DNA from 3 places in the Clostridium sp. 19966 genome. Region 3 is predicted to be linked to each of the others. Evidence: riboswitches for the same ligand, from Rfam matches in the RefSeq annotation. Region 3 holds a riboswitch; each other region holds the start of a gene.
The links. A riboswitch is a leader RNA that binds a small molecule or an ion and turns the genes downstream of it on or off. The one in region 3 is predicted to bind S-adenosylmethionine.
Positions count from the first base shown of each region.

Region 1 (5,389 bases), on a different contig from region 3:
AGTAAAACAAAATAAGAAATCGTAGACCTATAAAGGATAACTAAGTAAATATTCATTCAACGCACTCCCTTAAATAATATATAGATAATTCATATATATTATTTACTTAGTTCTCCAATTTAATCAAACTACTTAAAATATCAGCTCTCAATTTTTTTCTAAAATATAATTTACCATAGGAAACCAAAAGCAGTCTAGACTAGGCGGTAACCTATCAAGACTGCTTTTATTTTAGGCTCTTTTCTATAATCCCACTGCTTCAAAGGCCTGTTTTAAATCAACTATTATATCCTCCGCTGCTTCCAGACCTATACTGAATCTGAGAAACCCTTCCCTAAATTCTTCTGGGTAAAAATGAATTCTCTCATCATTAGGTCCAGTATATACTATGAGACTTTCATCATGCCCTATGGACACAGCTGAAATTATAAGCTTTAAAGAATTAACAAATTTATTGTGAGTATCTACATCAGCTTTAAGCGCAAAGGAAAGCACTCCAGAATACATGCTCATCTGCTTTTTGGCTATATTATGCTGAGGATGGCTCTCAAGACCTGGATAGGCAACAAATTTTACTGCTGGATAATCTTCAAGAAATTTAGCTACCTTAAGAGCTGTTTCGCTGTGCTGCCTCATACGAAGCGGCAAGGTCACTACTCCTCTTGTAATAAGCCAAGCGTTGAAAGGACTTATGGCTCCCCCTACATTTACCATAGCCTCTCTTTTAATCTTGTCTATGAGTTCCTTTTTGCCAAGAACGGCTCCCCCCATGGCATCGCCATGGCCGTTTATATACTTGGTTAGGCTGTGTACAACAAGATCTGCTCCAAGCTCTAAAGGTCTTTGAAGATAAGGTGAAGCAAAAGTACTATCTACTGAAAGCAAGGCTCCTGCTTCCTTAGCTATTTTAGCTATTTCCTCTATATCACTTACTCTTGTAGTAGGATTTCCAGGTGTTTCAATATGTATAAGACGGGTATTAGGTCTTATTGCACTCTTTATTTGCTCTAAGTCCGCAGTATCCACTAAAGTAGTTTCAATGCCGTATTTATCAGGAAAATACTCATTCAGCAATCTATAAACCGCTATATAGGACACATTAGAGCAAACCACATGAGAATCCTTGCCTAGGAATGTAAAGAATACAGATGATAGAGCAGCTACTCCTGTGGCTAGTACCACACAATCCTCAGCGCCTTCAAGAGCAGCTAATCTCTCTTGAAGGTATATCTGATTTGCTGAGGTATTTCTTGTATAAACCAGATTATTTGGATCGCTCCAATTAAGTGTGGAAGCATCATCAGGAAGCCTATAGCTGTTTGCCATTATTATAGGTCTCCTTATAGCACCAGTTTCTTTATCTATATCATTTCCAACGTGGATGCATTTAGTTAAAAAGTCAAAATCATTTTTTTCAGGCATCTGGATTCCTTCTTTCAAACGAGTTCAAAATTGTTAAGCTTTAGCAAGCGCCTGTTCCAAATCGTAAATTAAATCATCAACGCCTTCAACACCTATTGAAAGTCTTATTAGGTCTGGTGTAACTCCTGCAGCCTTCTGTTCTTCTTCATTTAATTCTGCATGAGTAGTGCTGGATGGATGTATTACTAAAGATTTAGCATCTGCTACATTCGCAAGCAGGGAGAATAATTCAACGCTGTTTATAAATCTTTTACCAGCTTCAAGTCCTCCTTTTATTCCAAAGGTAAATATGGATCCGGCTCCCTTAGGAAGATATTTCTTAGCTAGCTCATTATATGGACTGTTTTCAAGTTCAGGATAATTCACCCAAGCAACTTTTGGATGCTTACTTAAATATTCAACTATCTTTCTTGTATTCGCTACATGTCTCTCAACTCTTAATGACAATGATTCTAAGCCCTGTAAGAAAGTGAATGCGCTCTGTGGACTTAAGGTAGCGCCAGTGTTTCTAAGAAGCTGAACTCTTGCCTTCAATGCAAAAGCTGGAGCTCCTAAGTCAGCATATACTAGTCCATTGTAACTCTTATCTGGAGTAGTAAAATCAGGGAACTTTCCGCTTGCTCTCCAATCAAACTTTCCTCCGTCCACTATTACTCCTCCAATGGTAGTACCATGTCCGCCTATAAATTTAGTAGCTGAATGAACTACCACGTCTGCACCATATTCTATAGGTCTTACAAGATAAGGAGTTCCAAAAGTGTTGTCTATTATTAATGGAATTTTATTTTCATGAGCTATTTTAGCTACAGCTTCTATATCTAAAACATTTATTCTTGGATTTCCTATAGTTTCTCCATATAAGGCTTTAGTTTTATCAGTTATAGCCTTTCTGAAATTTTCAGGATCATCTGGATCTACAAAAACTACTTTTATTCCAAGCTTCTTTAAGGTAACACCAAATAATTCGTAAGTTCCACCATAAAGTGTGCTTGCTGCTACTATTTCATCTCCTGCACTAGCTACATTTAATATTGCATAGGTTATAGCTGCAAGTCCTGATGCTGTTGCAAGTCCTGCAACTCCGCCTTCCAATGTTGCTATTCTCTGCTCAAATACATCTGTAGTTGGATTCATTATTCTTGAATATACATTTCCTGGTTCTTTTAATTGGAATAAATTTGCTGCATGATCAGCGTTTTTAAATACATAGGAGGTTGTCTGATAAATTGGCACTGCTCTAGAACCTGTAGTAGGATCTGGAGTTTGTCCTGCATGCACTTGTAATGTTTCAAAACTATAATTTCTTTCACTCATATTGTTAGTCCCCTTTTCATTTAATTTATTTTATATATGTAGTAGGCTCCTTGGTAAGCGCCTATTTTCAGCTAAATAAAAAATCCTCTTCTGATAAGAAGAGGATTAATACACTTGTTTTAGTCTTAAAACGCGTTCTCCTCTTATCTCTCAAAATCAATTTGCAGGATTTAACACCATACATTAAAAAATGCTGGTTGTCGGGTTTCATAGGGCCAGTCCCTCCGCCACTCTCGATAAGACGACAATATTCAATTATTACAATTATGATAGGAATTGTTTAATTCCTTTATTGAATTTGATTATATCACATTGATTTTTCATGTCAATATATTTTTTGAAAATTCTTTAATTAACTTTATGGAAATCAGAATTGCTTCCAAATAATAAAGCACCGCTTTGCAGTGCTCTTTATTATTTTTATATTAGTTTTTGTTTTATAGTGCAAGTATTCCTGCCCAATATCCTAGTATACCAATTGCAAATAATCCAAATATCAACCAAATTGCTCCTATTTTCTTTCTTAGAAGGTACATGCATAGGAAAGTTAATAGCAATGCTGGAAGTCCTGGCAGTAATGAATCTAAAATACTTTGAATTGTTGTAACACTTTTTACTCCCTGCTGATTAGTAAACTCTGATATCTTTACTGGGATCTTAATTGTTGTCCACTTTGAAACAAGTGCACCCATTACGAATAATCCAAGTATTGAAGCTCCTTCAGTAAGCTTTTGAAGCCTGTTTCCTGCCATGTCCTTAACTATGTCAAGGCCTTTTCTGTATCCGTATTTAACGCCGATCCATCTAACTCCTAAACGAACAACGTTGAATAATATGAAGAATATCAATGGTCCTATTACGCTTCCAGTCATAGCTATGGATGCACCAAGCGCAGCTAAAACTGGTCTTAAGGTTCCCCAGAATATTGGATCACCAACTCCTGCTAGAGGTCCCATCATACCTATCTTTATTCCGTTTATAGCACCATCATCTATATCTGCACCGTTTGCTCTTTCCTCTTCCATGGCTGCTGTAACACCAAGTATTGGAGCAGTTACAAAAGGGTGTGTATTGAAGAATTCCAGATGTCTTTTAAGAGCGGCTTTTCTCTCATCGCCCTTATAAAGTCTTTTTATAACAGGTATCATAGAAAAGCAATACCCTAAGGCCTGCATTCTTTCAAAGTTCCAGGAAGCTTGGTGAAAATTAGAACGTATAAAAACATTAGTTAAATCACTATTAGTAAGCTTTTTTGTTTCGCTTGTATTATTCGCCATTTATTTCCCCCCTCTTAATCATCTAATTCGTCGTCGAGATTATCGTTACTGCTTGAGCCCGCTGCTGATGCAACTGCCTTTGGCATATTATACTTAGGATTTAACTGGATATAAAGTATAGCTAATACTGTACCTATTATACCGAAGCCTACAAGATTTACTCCTGAGAATGCGGCTACAACGAAACCTAGGAAGAAGAAATGCATAAGGTATTTAGCCTGCATCATGTTTATAACCATAGCATAACCAACTACAACTATGAATCCACCTGCAACTTGCAATCCTCCGATTATAACATGAGGTATTGAATTTAAAAGTGATTGTACTACGCTAGTACCTGCAAAGGCTGCAACTATTACTGCTGGTATTGAAACACGAAGTCCCTGAATTGCGAGTCCACCTAGATGGCAGAGGTCTATGCCCCTTAAGTTACCCTCTTTTGCATATTTATCAGCTTGATGCTGAAGTCCAACGCTTATGGTTCTTGCTATTATTGTAAGTACCTGTCCTGCTGCTGCTATTGGAACTGCAACTGCAATTCCTGTTGCAATGTTTTGGTGTCCCTCTACAACTAATATGGTTGACACTACGCTGGCAAGAGCCGCATCTGGAGCCATTGCCGCACCTATGTTCATCCAGCCTAAAGCCATCATTTCAAGAGTAGCACCTATTATAATCCCCTGTGTCATATCTCCTAAAATGAGTCCTGTTACTGTACATGCAACCAATGGTCTATGTGTCTGAAATTCATCAAGCACACTGCCCATACCTGCTATGCTGGCAAATATGAATATTAATATAATTTGAAATATTGACATGGTTTTTTCCTCCCCTTGTTATATATACTATTTAAATTTTAGACTCTGTTTTAAATCAGTGTTGATTTTTACACTGATTTAAAACTTCATTTAGCTTGGGAGGCTATGTTTTAAAATGTTTATATTATCTTTGGAGCTCCAGAAACTCTTAGGAAGTGCGACTCATAATTAGCGTAATTTTGCCAGGAAGGGCAAAGCCTTTATCAACATTATTTTAAAACATAACCAATTTTTGTTATGAAACGATTACAGTAAATAAAAAACCATTAATTTATTATTACCATTTCGCTGGTGAAAATCTTGATTTTAAGGGTTCTCCCCTCAGCAAAATGATTTTTCAAGCTTAAAGCTTTGACATAATATCAACTTTTGGATCTGAAGTGACCTTTCTAGCTTCAAGCTCTATTCCTTTTTCATGAAGCTTTTTAAATGCAGCTACATCTTCATTATTTACTGATATAGCTGAGTTTATTTGTCTCTTTCCTTCCTTGAAAGCCATACCGCCTATATTTACGCTCTTAATATCTACTCCGCCTTCTACCATTCTTAAAACATCAG
Region 1 covers NZ_JACTOJ010000026.1:36,542-41,930, forward strand. Annotated here, with positions in the region: gene IAI10_RS20190 (DUF421 domain-containing protein) at 1-56, opposite strand, end outside; gene IAI10_RS20195 (aminotransferase class I/II-fold pyridoxal phosphate-dependent enzyme) at 244-1,422, opposite strand; gene IAI10_RS20200 (O-acetylhomoserine aminocarboxypropyltransferase/cysteine synthase family protein) at 1,456-2,736, opposite strand; SAM riboswitch class I at 2,877-2,979, opposite strand; gene manZ (PTS mannose transporter subunit IID) at 3,174-4,013, opposite strand; gene IAI10_RS20210 (PTS mannose/fructose/sorbose transporter subunit IIC) at 4,028-4,831, opposite strand; gene IAI10_RS20215 (mannose/fructose/sorbose PTS transporter subunit IIB) at 5,175-5,389, opposite strand, start outside.
Region 1: linked by a shared signal. The riboswitch ahead of IAI10_RS20200 (O-acetylhomoserine aminocarboxypropyltransferase/cysteine synthase family protein) and the one ahead of metK (methionine adenosyltransferase) in region 3 are both predicted to bind S-adenosylmethionine.

Region 2 (5,389 bases), 100 kb from region 3:
GAGAGTATTTATCTATTAAATCATTTAATTTTAATGTAGTTCCATTATTAATAGGCGCCTCTGGGCCTCCAGCAAAGGAATACCAATCATTTTCAATGATGTCTGGCAAATCGCCTGAGGCAATTAATAAATTTAGTGCTCCTGAGGTGTCATTACCAGATGGATGAACATACTTAACCTTTATTCCTGTTTCTTTCAAAAGTTCTTTTGCAAATTCTGTATCATTTTCAGTTTTAATATTTCCATAGCCTTGTATTTGGCTAAACCCAACCCACCAAGTTAAGGTAACGTCAGTTTTTAATGGATAGCTGCTGCTTGAAGCTGCAGAATCATTTGCAGCAGAACTATTGTCTGATTTCTTACATCCCATCATTAAAGATGAAGTCAGCATTACTACTGTCAATAAGGAGATAAATAATTTTTTTCTTTTTAACATCCATATTCCCCCGTTCACATTTTTAATTTTGTGAGGCCTCTTACAATGTGATACTAACACCACACATCAATTTTTTAAACGATTACTTTTTAATCTCATAGGTCATTTTTTAATACTTAAATATTGACCTGCTGCATGAGGCATAAACCAAATTGTATTAAGAATATTAATATGCTATATTTAGCATATGTCTTGAAAATGTTTACATTACCTATAAAAGGAGATTATTATGAGGATTAGTTTATCAGTAAAAAACAAAGCGTTATAATCACATGGTTGCTATCTTATGTTGTATTTCTAGTGCTTTTCATAATTGTAAGTGGGCTCATTTATTTATGGACTGACAAAAATATTAAGTCTGAAATAAATAATTCAAATACTTTTATGTTAAGTTCCATACGCACAAATATGGATAACTCTCTTGAAAATATAAAAAAGGTATGTCTAGAACTTAGCTATAATTCGAATATACAAGATATTCTTTCAACAAATGGAAATTTAACTGATGCGGATTACTTTAATGTATATAAGATTGCATCTTCGCTAAAATCTTACGCTTCCTTAAATAACAGCATAAACGGTGCTTATATAATGCTAAAAAATTATAATAAAATAATAACTGCTGATGGCATATTTGATTTAGAAGATTTTTTCAAAAACACTTACTCCTCAAATAATAATGATTTTGTAAAATGGCTTAAGGAATTTGATGAAAGAACTCCCGAAAAATACTTTACTACAATTATGGACAAAGATCATTCAAACAATAATAAACTTAATTATGTAAGAGCACTTTCTCAAATTAATTATCTAGATCTTTCTGTAAGCTCTGGAATAGTATTAAATGAGACAAACCTATTGCAGCAATTATCCGGAATTAATACCATGACTAAAGGTGTATCCTTCATATTGGATAGTAAAAATAACATTATTGCCTCTTCTGTTTCGGTAAATTTGTCTAACGAGCTTAATTTTAAAAATCTGCAGGGTAAGAGCGGTGTGCTGTATAAATATATAAATTCAAAAAAAGTGGTTATTTCCTATATCTCTTCTAAAGAAACTGATTGGAAATATGTAACTATGATTCCTAACAGTGTATTTTTCCAAAAGCTAAACTATATAAAATATTTCACCTTACTGGGCCTTCTTCTAAGCATGGTTTTTTACTCAATTTTCGCTTATTACTCACTGAAAAAAAATTATAATCCTATCACAAAGTTATTAGGTATTTTAAAAGATAGCACTAGTATTGAGGAAAGTAATTTAAATGAATATACTCTGATAGAAAAAGCCATACAGAAAACTTTAGCTGATAATGATTTGATTAGCAACAAGTTGTCTAAGCAAAATTTAATATTAAAAAATAACTTTCTTCAAAAACTTTTGAAGGGCGGCATTGATGAAAGCATTCCTTTAGATGAAGGACTTTCTTCTTTTGATATAACTTTTGAGTCAAATTATTTTGCAGTAATATCATTGTTTATAAATGACTCAGATGAGGATATAGAATCATTGAATTGTTATTGGGGAAATAGGCTCAGCACTTTAAATTTCATTCTTTCTAATATAATAATAGATTTAGTTAATAAAAAAAATAAAGCCTTTGTAGTAGAAGCGGATAACAATCTAGTTTGTCTAATCAACTTCAAGCAAGATAACATATTCTTTGCTAAATCTGATACCTTAAATACTATGAACGAAACGGAAGAATTCATAAATAAAAACTTTAAAACAAATATTTCTTTTTCTATGAGCGGAATACATGAAAATATTGAAAATATTGCTATAGCCTATAACGAATCTCTATATGCTATGAACTATAAAAATATCATGGGAATAAAACAAAATATTTCTTATGATGATATTAACAGTGCCTTTAAGGATACTTATTGCTATCCTTTAAATCAGGAACATCAGCTTTTGAATCATATAAAATCCGGAAATTATGCTATGGCTAGCAAAATCGTCAATGAAATTTTTTCAAAAAACCTCAATTCAGGAATGAATATAGAGCTAGCTCAATGCCTAATGCTTAACATGGTCAGCACTATGATAAGAGCAGTAAATGATGTGTCTGACCTTGACAAAGATAAATTTCTTCAGGAATTAAATCCGATTAAACAGCTCTTGCGCTGTAAAACCTTAAATCAGATGAAAAATCAATTAGATAATTTTCTTAAGGCTTTTTGTGCGCATGTTAATAAAAATATAGAAAAGAGCTCCAGTTGGGTAATAAGCAGTGTTATCCCCTATTTAGAAAAAAATTATAATGACCCCAATATTGGATTAGAACAGCTTAGTGAGCAATTCGGCGTTCATCCTGTATATCTTTCCAAAATATTTAAGGACCATGTAGGAGAAGGTTTGCTGGATTATATTTCAAAGCTCAGGATAGAGCAAGCAAAGGTTTTGCTTAAAGCTAATAAGAATTCCACTATTGAAAAAATAGCTGAGCTTGTGGGCTACTATAATGTTCGTACCTTCTCAAGAGTATTTAAAAAATATACAAACATCTCCCCAGGAAAATACAAAGACGAAGTTTCTTAAATTGTTTATATATACAATATTTTATTGACTTTTACACCATTATAATTTAGAATTTATATAAAGTTTAAGTAAATAATATTCTTATCTAGAGAGGTGGAGGGACTGGCCCTTTGAAGCCCAACAACCTATATTCTTTAAATAGAATAAAAGGTGTTAATTCCAGCAGAAATAATATTTCTGGCAGATAAGAAGAATAGTGTAATATCCGCTATTTTTCTTTTGAAAAATAGCGTTTTTATTTTTATAAATAATTTTTTAACAATTATAAGGGGGCAAATAATTTGAGATATGATATATTTAAACATTTAAATAAAAGGATACTTGTACTAGATGGAGCTATGGGAACCAGTATCCAAAAGCATAATTTAGATGAAATAACCTTTAGAGGAAGCTGTCACTGCCACTCCAATCAAAAAGGCAATAATGATCTCCTTAACATAACAAAACCTGAAATAATAAAGCAAATTCATATTAAATATCTAGAAGCAGGTGCAGATATAATTGAAACTAATACCTTTAATTCCACTAGAATATCTCAAGCAGATTATAATATGGAGGATAAAGTTTACGAGTTAAACTTTCAAGGTGGAAAATTAGCTAGAGAAGCTGCAGATGAGTTTACCCTAAAAACTCCTGATAAACCACGCTTTGTAGCAGGTTCTATTGGTCCTACTAACAAAACTGCTTCTATGTCACCAGACGTAGAAAATCCAGGCTTCAGAAATGTAAGTTTTAATGATCTGGTTGTTAGCTATGAAGAACAGATTAACGGACTTATTGACGGCGGAGTAGATCTTTTACTTATTGAAACCATATTTGATTCTCTTAATGCAAGAGCTGCTATATTTGCGGCAGACACTATTCTTACTGATAGAAATCTAGATATTCCTGTTATGATTTCCGGAACTATTGCTGATAAAAGCGGAAGAATTTTATCTGGTCAAACCTTAGAGGCTTTTGCAGAAAGCATGAAGAATCATAGAGTTGTAAGTATCGGATTGAATTGTTCCTTTGGTGCTGAAGATTTGATTCCATTCATCAAAACTCTTTCTAAAACACAAAACCTCTATATAAGCTTTCATCCTAACGCAGGACTCCCAAATTCCTTAGGTGAATATGATGAACTTCCGGAAATAACGGCTGGTATAGTAAAAAATTTGGCTCATGAGGGTGACTTAAATATTGTTGGAGGATGCTGCGGTACCACTCCAGATCACATAAAAGCTATAGCTGCTGCAGTTTCAAAGGTACAACCCAGAAAGCTTCCAGAAATAGAAAGAGAAAGTGTTTTCTGCGGACTTGAAGTAACTAGAATAAATAAAAGTTCTAATTTTGTGAATGTTGGAGAGAGAACAAACGTAGCAGGTTCAGCTAAATTTGCCAGACTTATAAGAGAAAAAAAATACGAAGAAGCCTTATCAATCGCTAAAGACCAGGTAGAAAATGGTGCTCAAATCATAGATGTAAATTTTGATGACGCCCTTCTGGATGCAAAAGTTGAAATGGACACATTCCTAAAATTGCTGGCCAGTGAGCCCGAAATTTCAAAAGTTCCAGTGATGATTGATTCTTCTAAATTTGAAGTTCTAGAAACAGGTCTTAAAGCAATTCAAGGCAAAGCTATAGTAAATTCAATATCCTTAAAAAATGGAGAAGAAGAATTCATAAGAGAAGCAAAGTTAATAAATAAATATGGAGCAGGTATAATAGTTATGGCCTTTGACGAAAAAGGTCAGGCGGACAATTTTCAAAGAAAAATTCACATATGTAAAAGAGCTTATGACATTCTAGTTAATGAGGTTAAATTCTCACCAGAGAATATAATTTTTGATCCTAACATATTGGCTATAGCCACAGGCATGGAAGAACATAATAACTATGCTGTAGATTTTATAAATGCAACAAAGTGGATAAAGGAAAACCTCCCCTATGCAAAGGTAAGCGGAGGAGTAAGCAACCTTTCCTTCTCCTTTAGAGGGAATAATGCCATAAGAGAAGCTATGCACTCTGCTTTTCTATATCATGCAATCTCTGCTGGAATGGACATGGGAATAGTTAATCCGGGAATGATTCAAATATATGATGAAATTGATAAGGTCTTGCTTGAAAAAGTGGAAGCAGTAATTTTAAATAAGAATGAAAATGCAGCTGAAGAACTAATTGAATTAGCTGAAAAATACAAAAATAAAGAAAATGCTCATGAAGAAAATAAATTAGCCTGGAGGAACACCTCTGCTGAGGAAAGATTGAAATATGCTTTGGTAAAAGGTGTTACTGATTACATTGAAGAGGATGTTGAGGAAGTTAGAAAAAATGTAAGCAGAGCTTTAGAAGTTATAGAAGGGCCTCTAATGTCTGGAATGAATGTGGTTGGCGAACTTTTTAGTGAAGGAAAAATGTTTCTTC
Region 2 covers NZ_JACTOJ010000002.1:285,302-290,690, forward strand. Annotated here, with positions in the region: gene IAI10_RS03205 (extracellular solute-binding protein) at 1-436, opposite strand, end outside; gene IAI10_RS03210 (AraC family transcriptional regulator) at 737-2,983, shown strand; SAM riboswitch class I at 3,062-3,174, shown strand; gene metH (methionine synthase) at 3,265-5,389, shown strand, end outside.
Region 2: linked by a shared signal. The riboswitch ahead of metH (methionine synthase) and the one ahead of metK (methionine adenosyltransferase) in region 3 are both predicted to bind S-adenosylmethionine.

Region 3 (5,389 bases):
TTTAATACATCATACTCTCCAAAAGCTAATGTTAATATTCTTTTGGTAACACTGAGTTCGGCATAGTAGTATGGCAATGTAAACACACATTCCATGCTATTTATGGTCTCTATTTTAATTTTTCCATCCAGTACTGTCTCTATCAAGTTCTTCTCTATATCTTCCTGGCTTACTGTCAGTATCTCTTTTCCTTGTCCTATAAGCTTATCTATAGGCATATAAGTATTGCCAAGAGCACAAAATTGATTAATTATATATCTTATTCCGCTTTGTATTCTATATGGAGAATTGCTTTCAACACCTAAATTTCTAGATATTTTATCTGCTGTTTTAAATCCAATTCCTGAAATTTCGTCCGTCAATCTATATGGATTTTCTTTCACAGCATTGACTGAATCAGCTCCAAATCTTTTGTATATCTTCATGCATTGATTAGGCGATACTCCATAGGACTGAAAAAACACCATTATATTTTTAATTTCCCTTTGTTTACTATAAGACTCACAAATAATTTCTATTTTCTTATCGCCTATTCCTTCTATATCTCTGAGCTTTTCTATATTATTGTCCAGTATATCAAAAGTTTTTTCACCGAATTTTTCCACTATTTTTTTTGCTGTAACTGGCCCTATGCCAAAAATAGCTCCGCTAGCTAAATATCTTTCTATACCAACTAAAGTTGAAGGAATAAGTTCCTCAAACTCTTCAACTTTAAACTGCTGACCGAACTGGGAATGATTTACCCACTTTCCAGTTAACCTTAAGCTTTGACCTTCAACTATATAAGGCATTACTCCCACTATAGTTAAACTATCTTGACCACTCTTTATACTCGCAACAGTATAGCCATTATCTTCATTACTAAATATTATTTCTTCAACTGTTCCTTGTATTTCCGTCATATTTATCTCCTACTTTTGCAAATTGTATAATAATATTTTACCAGCAATCAGGCAATATATTTTTTAGTAGTAAAATAGACTATTCAATATACAAATTATTAACTTAAAACTATGTCAATTTCTATTTTATCTCTATTATAACCACTTTTTTAATTAATGTATAATATTTTTATTAAATTTAGCGTTTGTTTAAAATTTATCATAATAAGCATATCCAATATATAAATTTTAAAATAAAATGTGTTTTTTTTCAATAGAACATGTATATTTTTCCATATACTTCTCTTTTACTTGCTGCGTAAGCTTGTTTACATGGAAAAAAAACATAAAAATAAGACCACCAAAAGGTGATCTTACTCTAATCCATTATAAATATTTTTTTATTGCTTCAACTTTATTGGTTTTTTCCCAAGGCAAATCTACATCTGTTCTTCCAAAATGTCCATATGCTGCGGTCTGCTTATATATTGGTCTTCTTAAGTCAAGCTCGTTTATTATAGCTGCAGGTCTCAAATCAAAGACCTTATTTACGATTTCAACAATTTTATCATCAGATATTTTTCCTGTTCCAAAAGTATCAACTTCGATAGAAACAGGCTTTGCAACTCCTATAGCGTAAGCTAATTCAATCTCAAGCTTATCCGCAACTCCAGCAGCCACAAGGTTCTTAGCAACCCATCTTGCAGCATATGCAGCAGAACGGTCTACCTTTGTTGGATCTTTTCCTGAAAATGCTCCGCCGCCATGTCTTCCATATCCGCCGTAGGTATCAACAATAATTTTTCTTCCTGTTAATCCGGAGTCTCCCTGTGGTCCTCCTATTACAAATCTTCCTGTAGGATTGATAAAGTATCTAGTATTTGAATCCAATAAATTTGCAGGTATTACTGGCTTTATTACATTTTCTATAATATCTTTTTCTATTTGCTCTCTTTCAATTTCAGGACCATGCTGTGTTGATACAACGATAGTATCTATTCTTACTGGAGTATTATCTTCATATTCAACAGTTACCTGTGTCTTGCCATCTGGTCTTAAATAAGAAAGTGTTCCATTTTTTCTAACCTCTGCAAGCCTTCTAGAAAGCTTATGAGCCATAGCTATTGGCATTGGCATAAATTCAGGAGTTTCGTTTGTTGCATATCCAAACATCATACCCTGGTCTCCTGCACCTATTGCCTCAATTTTATCCATTTCACCTTTTTTAGATTCTAAGGCTTCGTCTACACCCATAGCTATATCTGCAGACTGTTCATCTATTGAAGTCAGCACTGCACAAGTATTAGAATCAAAACCGTATTTAGCTCTTACATACCCTATATCTTCAACAGTTTTTCTAACTATTTTAGGTATATCTATATAGCAATTAGTTGAGATTTCTCCCATAACTAAAACCATTCCGGTAGTAACTGCTGTTTCACAGGCAACTCTCGCATTTGGATCATTTTCCAATATGGTATCTAACACAGCATCTGAAATTTGATCACAAATTTTATCTGGATGCCCTTCTGTAACTGACTCTGATGTAAATAATCTTTTCAATTTTTTTCTCCTTTCAAAAAACAAAATAAAACCTCTTCGATAAGAAGAGGTTTATAAACCATCTCTCTTATCTTGCAGAAATACTGCAGGAATTGGCACCATTGTGTACTATCACCGGTTGCCGGGTTTCATAGGGCCCAGTCCCTCCACCTCTCTTGATAAGAGTAATTTTATTAATATAATATTACTATAACATTTCAATATTATTATTGTCAATACACATTAAAGCTTGATTACATAAAAAAAAGACACGCTTATTGAGTGTCTTTGGTGGAGGAGAGTGGATTCGAACCACTGAAGCAACTTGCAACAGATTTACAGTCTGCCCCCTTTGGCCACTCGGGAACTCCTCCATATTTAAGCTGGCAATAGGAATCGAACCTACAACCTGCTGATTACAAGTCAGCTGCTCTACCGTTGAGCCATGCCAGCATTTACTTGCCTGACGCGCTTGCCGCGTTACTGACAAGGAATAGTATACATAGAACCAGCTTCTATTTCAAATGGCATAATGGTGCTTTATACAGAATTAAACTTATTTTTCTCCATTTTTCTAAGTATTTCTAGCAATTAATGCACATTACATATTTATATTTTAAGTAAATGTTTTTCAAGAACAGCAAAATAATCTTATAAGAACACGTAAATTAATGATTAATTATCGCTGTTTTTTATGTATTTTTCTACGCAGTCCACATCTAGATATTTACTGGCTATTTTTTTTATGGTTTCGTAATCTTTACTACCTAGCCTTAACCTTAGCAGACTGAATGTATTTATTATTCCTTCAACAGGATCATCATTTGTTAAATAGTCTTTAAGCTTATAATAGTCAGATGGCGGTATTTTACTTGCAATTTCTAATATTTTAGCCTTATCTAAAAAGCTCAATTCTCCTTTTATTTTATATGCATCCACTTTAAACACCGCTGAGGAATCTGGATATTGTTCTTGATCAGTATTTTTTTCTTGAATTGTATCCTGCTTCGCATCCTCTTCTTTCTGAACATTGTAATTTCCATCAGTGTTTTCTTCAACTTTCGGAATTTTGCTAGAACTTGCTGGAGCTGTTTGCGCCTGGGGTTTAGTTTCTTTTACTTCATTTACAGGCTGCTTATTCTCCTCATTCTTAGCATTATTTTCTACTTTCTTATCTTCTTTTACTTCCTTAGTTTTTTCTGCAGCAGCAATGTGGAGCCTAGATTGTTGCTCTGATATTTTTTTAACATTCTCAATTTTGCTTATTATAGCATCACTATAATTCATTATGCTAACAGATATAATTGTGCAAATTATAACTGTTAGTGATAAAAATTTATTTTTCACAGCTTTCACCTCATTTTAATTCTTTCATCTTTTTAATTTTTTATTCTCACATTTCTAATATTTATATGACTATCCTCATATATATTATTGGGGGGTGTGATTGTTTGGATAAGGTTAAAGTAAAGTTTACTAATGCTTTGGCATACTACGAATTAGCAAACACTGTAAAAAACTATCTAAATGAAAATACTATAATAATATGCATAGGAACCGATAGATGTATAGGTGATTGTTTAGGTCCTTTAGTGGGTACATTACTTAAAAATAAGTTTTTTCCTTTGCCTGTATACGGAACTATATCTGAACCAATACATGCGTTGAACTTAGAAAAAAAATTAGTGGATATAAAAAATAATCACCCCAAAGCTAAAATAATAGGTATAGATGCTTGCTTAGGTGACAGTAATAGTATTGGTGAAATTCAATTTAGAGATTATCCAATTCATCCAGGAAAAGGAGTTGGTAAATCATTACCAGATGTAGGAGATACTTCGCTGATTGGCATTGTAGATTCTTCCGAAAATAATGAATTATTCACAAATAGAACTATTAGATTAAACTTAATAATAGAAATGGCTAAGGTTATTTCTCACAGCTTTTTACATGCATATTTTTTATATTCTAAAGAAAATAAAAAGGATTAGAGCTTATTCTCTAGTCCTTTACATAATTATATGATTTACTTTTACTTATATACGCTGCTATCTAAAATATCGAGATACTCAAGAGACTTTCCAGTTCCTGCTGCTACGCAAGATTCTGAATTCTCTGCTACGTATACGGGAACCTTTGTGGCTTGAGATATCACTTCTGAAAGTCCATGAAGAAGTGCTCCTCCTCCAGTCATAACAATACCTTTTTCCATTATGTCAGCAGCTAATTCAGGTGGGGTTTGTTCTAAAACTGAATATGCACAATCAACTATTCCAGAAACAGTTTCACTTAACGCTTCCCTCATTTCTTCAGATGTAACTACAATATTTTTAGGTAATCCAGAAATAAGATCTCTACCTCTTATTTCCATTGTGTTGTCTACATCTCTTTTATATGCAGTTCCAATATTAATTTTTAATTCTTCTGCAGTTCTTTCTCCTATCATAAGCTTATGCTTTTTTCTCACATATTTCATTATAGCTTCATCAAATTTATCTCCGGCAACTTTTATAGATGCTCTCACTACCATTCCGTCTAATGATATTACAGCTATATCTGTAGTTCCTCCGCCTATATCAATTATCATATTGCCGCTTGCTTTAGTTATATCTAATCCTGCGCCTATTGCTGCAGCCAAAGGTTCTTCGATAAGAAAAACTTTTTTAGCTCCTGCATTCACTGCAGCATCCTTAACTGCTCTTTTTTCAACTTCTGTAGCTTCACAAGGAACGCATACCATTACCCTTGGTGCAGAAATTCTTCTTTTCCCACAAGCTTTAGAAATAAAATATTTAAGCATTTTCTCAGTGACATCATAATCTGAAATTACTCCGTCCCTGAGGGGCCTTATTGCTACTATATTTCCTGGAGTTCTGCCTATCATCTGTCTAGCTTCTTGTCCAACTGCTAATACTCTGTTATTCATCTTATCTATAGCTACTACTGAAGGTTCCTTAAGCACTACT
Region 3 covers NZ_JACTOJ010000002.1:180,466-185,854, forward strand. Annotated here, with positions in the region: gene IAI10_RS02720 (ATP-dependent RecD-like DNA helicase) at 1-902, opposite strand, end outside; gene metK (methionine adenosyltransferase) at 1,269-2,444, opposite strand; SAM riboswitch class I at 2,509-2,609, opposite strand; tRNA gene IAI10_RS02730 (tRNA-Tyr) at 2,713-2,797, opposite strand; tRNA gene IAI10_RS02735 (tRNA-Thr) at 2,805-2,876, opposite strand; gene IAI10_RS02740 (hypothetical protein) at 3,099-3,770, opposite strand; gene yyaC (spore protease YyaC) at 3,875-4,414, shown strand; gene IAI10_RS02750 (rod shape-determining protein) at 4,456-5,389, opposite strand, start outside.